One region of the Paenibacillus sp. EKM212P genome, then DNA from elsewhere that is predicted to be linked to it. Evidence: riboswitches for the same ligand, from Rfam matches in the RefSeq annotation. Region 1 holds a riboswitch; the other holds the start of a gene.
The links. A riboswitch is a leader RNA that binds a small molecule or an ion and turns the genes downstream of it on or off. The one in region 1 is predicted to bind FMN.
Positions count from the first base shown of each region.

Region 2: linked by a shared signal. The riboswitch ahead of ribE (riboflavin synthase) and the one ahead of G9G54_RS04760 (DMT family transporter) in region 1 are both predicted to bind FMN.

Region 1 is NZ_JAAMNR010000001.1:1,000,437-1,003,609, reverse strand. Features, by position in the region: gene G9G54_RS04765 (methyl-accepting chemotaxis protein) at 1-212, opposite strand, end outside; gene G9G54_RS04760 (DMT family transporter) at 454-1,401, opposite strand; FMN riboswitch at 1,574-1,718, opposite strand; gene G9G54_RS04755 (ABC transporter permease) at 1,840-2,535, opposite strand; gene G9G54_RS04750 (ABC transporter ATP-binding protein) at 2,528-3,173, opposite strand, start outside.
Region 2 is NZ_JAAMNR010000002.1:457,239-460,411, forward strand. Features, by position in the region: gene ribB (3,4-dihydroxy-2-butanone-4-phosphate synthase) at 1-506, opposite strand, end outside; gene ribE (riboflavin synthase) at 567-1,232, opposite strand; FMN riboswitch at 1,563-1,736, opposite strand; gene G9G54_RS08265 (IDEAL domain-containing protein) at 1,805-2,272, opposite strand; gene G9G54_RS08270 (thiamine pyrophosphate-dependent enzyme) at 2,492-3,173, opposite strand, start outside.

The DNA of each region.
Region 1 (3,173 bases):
ACATTGCTCCGGATCAGATACAGATTCGTGTATACGGAACCGCCCATTTGCTGACTGAGTTGTGTTGTAGCCCCCTGATAGGAAAAGTACCCGATAAGTACGCTCGGAATCAATAACACAGCCAAAAAAGATATTATTAATCTTGTCCTCATTAAATAAAACTGCTTGAGAAACCTGTTCCACCACGGAACTGTTTGTTTTGTTTTAGTCATAGCTCTTGCTCCTCTGTGTCTGATGATCACTACATTGTTTTATTCGACAGAAACCGACTAATTTTATAGATGTAATCTTTGAGAAACGAAGAATAATTACATGTTTTAGACACTTTTTCTGAAAGATAGGTCTAAAGTGCTATATTTTATATGAATACGAATACATAAAAAAGCCAAATCGGAGATGCAAAAGCATCTTCACGATTTGGCTTGGGTGAGTCATGAAAGGGACGTTGAACTGTTAATTTTTTTGCTGACGTGAAATCATAAAGAGCGTAATCCAGATGAGCATAAAACCAGTCAATTGCGCTACAGTGACAATTTGCTGAAAGGCGATCCAGTTAATCACGACACCAACCATGGGAAAGCTCAGTTCTGCCATCGTAGCATAAGACGCTTTGGTCGTACTTAAGCCTTTGTAATACAGCAGCAAGCTGAGAAGACCCGGAAGCAATGCCTGCAATAGCAGATTGATAATCACAGCTGCGCCCGCCCATGTACCGGCAGGCATATTCCATGGCGCATGCTCTACAGAGGTGAGGACAATCAGCAGAGGGAGCGCCACCATGAAGCGGAGGGAGGTTACTGTTTCATATTTCATTGAACGAAGCAAGTAACTTCCCATGACTGTCGAACCGCCCCACAGCACTGCTGCACCGAGTGCAAGCAGACTACCAACCTGAACAAAATCACGAACATGTCCGAAGGGGAGCGACCAACCGAAGGTCAGAAGATACGTCCCGAACAGAGCGACGACAATTAATAATCCAAAATGACGCGGCAACATTTCCTTCAAAATAATACGGGCTAGAACAATAGCGACCAAGGGTTGAAGTTTCTGGAGTAAGAGTACAGCATTCAAATCACCATTGCTGAGTGCCATAGTGAAAATCACGCTGGCCAGAGCCGAGCCGCCCCACGAGACGAATAAAATAGCGAAAACTTGACGAAGCCGTACCGCTTTGAGTTCCTCACGATGTTTCCACAGCATCGGTGTCAGAGCAAGGAAGAGCAGCACATGCTCCATAAGTACAATTTGTGTTGAAGTAAATGACTTTAGCAAAATAATACGAAAAAGCGGGTCTGCGCCCCACAAGGCTGCTCCAATTGCGACCAGCCAAAAACCGCTTTTCATGTGGGAGCTACGATCAAAACTTTTGGATGTTAGTACAGTAGAAGATTGACTCATACTCAATTAGCTCCTTGCGAATACAGGACCGGTGGCACAAAAACCCCCGTCCATGGCGAAAGGCCATGCAAGACGGGGGTTGATCAAATAAACTTGCCGCTTTATGCAAGTTAAATGAAGTTACTGCAAAACTAATAACGCAGTATTCATCCACTTCGCGGCATGTTGATATTTCGATCTTCTTCCATCCGGACTTTACCGTCGGCTTTGGCATCTCACCAAATCAGTCCGTATCCTGTTGCCAGATACAGAGTCGCGGGCTTAGCTCCATGAGCCATACCGCCGGTTGGGAATCTCACCCTACCCCGAAGATCCTTATTCCGTTTTTAATTTCTCCTATAGGATATACCTGTTTTAGAATGAAGTCCAGTGAAAAATGTGTGTATATCTAACAATGATTTTCATCTGTTTTTTGAAAGCGCTCTACGAAATTACATATTACGAGGTAATATCCTTATACTCAATACGTCGAATCGCCGCATAAGCCACAAGCATTCCTAGTAGAGAGAAGCCAATTTGCACGGGGGCTATGGAGCTAAGTGTAGCGCCGTTATTATTGGAGAAAAGCAATGCTACAATCAGGATTGAGGTCACAATGGTGGTGGGTACAGAGTATCTTCGCATCCCCATATACAGCGGAACCAATCCCATAAAGCTGGCAGCAACGGCATTGATCAGCGTCCGTGCTGATTGTTGGCCCAGTATGGAAAGAGTAAGGTTATCCGGTACAATCAAGACAAACTGGTTGAGCAGATGAATAGCAGCCGTAATCATTATTTCCGAAATAATAATAGACAAGAACGTAAACAGCAGCACAACCAAGAGCTTGGCGATCATCAGCTTTTGACGGTGAATCGGATACATAAACAAGATCGTAATCGATTTGGATTTAAATTCTCCGACGATAAAGCGGCATAGCAAAACGGAGGAAAATACAATAAATGTTGCTCTCACAAAATTGTCTATTAGATCCAAGAGTTGAGTGTACTGTGTGAATTCGGGTATTCCTTCACTTTGACTGTCCAGCGCGATAATACAGAGCAGACCAAGAATGCATGCATTGGCGATCAGTGCTGATCGGATATAACCCGCGAGATGAAATTTTTTCAGCTCCAACTGCATCAATTTAAGCATGGAGATCACCTCCGTTTAACAGGCGCAAAAAGTAGTCTTCCAGCGTGCTGCTTTTCTGATGAATGGAATCCACCTCTATATCATTTAAAATGAGCGTTTTCGTAATTTGTTTCTGCGGTACATTTGAATCGTAAATACGTATACTCTGTTCATTTAGTACCCTAATATTATTCAGATTCAGATGATGGGAGAGGACGTAGGTCGCTTTTTTACAATCGTTGGTCGTAAATTCGATATATTCCGTATTGGTTTCCCGCACCTGCTCCATCGATACTTCCTCAATCAGTCGTCCGTGATTAATCACGCCTACCGTATCCGCAATCTGCTCTATTTCCGCTAAAATATGACTGGACACGAGCAGAGTCATCCCATATTCCTTGCATAGCATGTGGAATAATTGGCGGATTTCCTTGATTCCCACGGGGTCCAGACCATTAATGGGTTCATCCAAAATGAGTAGCTCTGGCTTAGTCGCAATAGCGCGGGCAATCCCGAGACGTTGCTTCATTCCCAGCGAAAAATCCTTTACCGGCTTGTCATCCGCATTTCGCAAATTCACTAATTCCAGGGCATCCCGAACAGCCTGCTTATTGTAGTAGCCCATGTATTCACAATGAAGTTCGAGATTTTGCTGTGCC
Region 2 (3,173 bases), on a different contig from region 1:
GCTTCAGTGTGACCAGCACGCTGCAAGACACCACCATCGCGAGCAATCAGCGGGAACATGTGACCAGGCTTGCGGAAATCACTGCCTGTGACTGCTTCGTCTGCCAAGGCGCGTACAGTCAAGGAGCGCTCGGCCGCTGAAATACCCGTTGTTGTCTCCATATGATCTACCGATACCGTAAAGGCAGTACCGTGGAAATCTGTATTTTGCTCTACCATAGGATGCAATTCCAAGGCCTCGGCTCTTTGTCGTGTGATTGGCACACAGACCAACCCGCGACCTTCTGTAATCATGAAATTAATGACCTCAGGCGACGCTTTTTCAGCCAAAGCGATAAAATCGCCTTCATTTTCGCGCTGTTCATCATCCACCACAATAACAACTTTACCGTTTTTTAAGTCCTCCAACGCTGCTTCGATGGAATCCAAACGAATCTCTTCGTCATGTTCCAACTCGCCATGCTCTATGACGTTTGCCATTGCACTTGTTTGGCTACCTCTATCCATAACACTTTCCTCCTTATGTCTTGTGCCACGAATGCTCCTAAACAGGCTTACCCTTCAATATCAGGCAAAGCCGTGTTTCGCCAAATAGTCCAAACTGAGAGGAGCTTCTTCTACTCTCTCCGCCTCCGCTGCACCTCTGTAATTTAAAAGCTGTTCTACATATTTGCCCAAAATATCGCATTCGATATTGACGGTATCTCCCTCACGTTTGGCTTGTAAGGCCGTTTCGGATAAGGTGTGGGGAATAATGGATACGGCAAAGGTATCTCTCGTACGCTGTGCGACTGTGAGGCTGATACCATCAATTGTGATTGACCCTTTGAGAAGAATATATTTAAATAATGTTTGATTTTTAGGCTCAATTTCGAACACAACTGCATTCTGATCTGATGTTACCCCGCGAATCGTTCCCGTCCCGTCCACATGTCCTTGCACGATATGTCCTCCGAACCTTCCGCTCGCCGCCATCGCTCGCTCCAGGTTGACTCGGCTGCCTGATCTCAACTCTTTCAGATTACTGCTGCGAAAGGTTTCCGGCATCACATCAACCTTAAAGTCTTTCGTACCGATCTGTATCGCCGTCAGGCAAACGCCATTCACTGAGACACTGTCTCCTATTTTCAAATCGCCCAACACCACGGAACCCGAAATCCCCAGCACCATCGCTTCACCGCTTTTGGAAATAGTTTGAATGCGACCCACTTCCTCGACCAATCCGGTAAACATGCCTTCACTCCTTTCCACTACATTTCAGTTTATCCCTAATTCATCAGCTATAAGCGCAAAAAACCCCCAGTTCGGATTCAATCCGTCATGGGGGTGATGAGAGTCACATTTGTAGTATACAAGCGCAGTTCATATGCATCTTAAGACGACATGAAATCATAGGTTTGCCAATAGAAAGCATGACTGAGGATACAACCAAATACGCTCTGAACACCATCAAAAAGAAAGCTTAAGCAAACTATCGCCCGATGCTGTCCTACAACGAAATAAGCCGTACGCACAATTGGGTATGCTAAAAATCGGCACATGTCACGTCATGCACATGCGCTTCGTATCCTTCTCCCATCCAGACTATACTGTCGGTCCCGGATTTGCACCAGGTCCACCTTCTGCCGATCATTCAGCATCCGGGTCACGGACTAAGCCATGCTGTTTCTCACAAAAACGGTCCACAAACATGTCATCACCGCCGGTGGGGAATTTCGCCCCGCCCCGAAGGATCTTGCTCTTATTTAATTGAATTAACATTAAACTTGTTACGTATATTAGCACCGACTTCTAAAAAAAGCAAGTTATCTAATAGAAGCTCCTGCTTTGGTTTTGACATATTGGCTGGAGAGTTCTTCAAACCAGGTTTTATCATTCATATGAAGCGCCAAGTCAATCAGATCGGCCAGTTCCTCGACTCCCAACTCTGTTGCATGATCAAAGGTAATTACGGCTGAAGCAACCGGTCCCCGTCCTTCCTCAGAACATGCTTCATAATCCAGTCGCACATCAACATGTCCGTCAATAAACTCGCATTTCAGAAAATAAATAATTTCGCACATTAAAATGGGGCGTACCTGTGTTTCTAACACGCAATCCATCACCTTGGCAGAATAATGCTGGTTCGTCAGCGTGAATTTGTGTTCTGTCGCTGCCAACGATGCCCGTCCAAAATCATCCGTAAACTTTAGCTCCACTGGCTTGATGTTCATAACCTTAGGGATCTGCTTCTTTATAATTTCGATTATTTCAACTGTATTCAGCTTAATCATTACCTGCACCTCATTGCATCTTAAAATTCAGAAGAAAACTTTTTAACGTGCCTCTTATAGGCCTCCACTCCTATATCGGAAATCATTACCTGTTTTTTTATGCTTCAACCCATAAACGACAAAAAAGATTCTTTGCGCAATAAACGCAAAGAATCTTGATTGAACCACTACAGTAACAGCGGCTAACAATGTTAATCGATGATTATGCAAAAAACGTAATTATAGCTCTGAAATTTCATGTTTCTTTTTCAGGATAGTCCAGCGACGCTCAATCTCCTGCTCAAAGGTAGCCAGCGTAGCCTCCTCCTTGAGAAGATGCTTCGTTTTACCCATTAATTTCAACCATTCAGCAGCTGGAATCCGTTTTCCCTTGTCTTCCGGATTGTACGTAATCGTCGTACTGCCTTGCTCTATTTCGTACAAAGGAAAGAAACAAGACTCGACTGCAGCGCCCACAATGCTGGTGCCCAGTCTGTCTTCGGATTTCCAATTCAGCGGGCAGGCGCACAGGATCTTACCATAGGCCGTACCCACGTTGTTCGCATACCATTGAGCCTTGGCTGCTTTGCGCAGCATATCCTGCGGATGACTTTCAGCTGCTGTAAAAGCATACGGAATGTTACAAGCAGCCATGATTTGCACGGTATCCTTGTGATGTCCTTGCTTTCCTTTTTGCATTTTCCCTACACCTGACGTACTAGTCATGTGACCAACCGGAGTGGAGTATGATTGCTGTGAACCTGTATTCATGTACCCTTCGTTATCATATTCCAGCATGATCAGCTTATGATTACGCAGAGCCGCACCAATGGCAGAACCCATACCTATATCCATCCCACCGTCACCACTGATCATGATAAAGGTCGGATCGTCCGACATTTCAATTTCATTACGGCGCTTC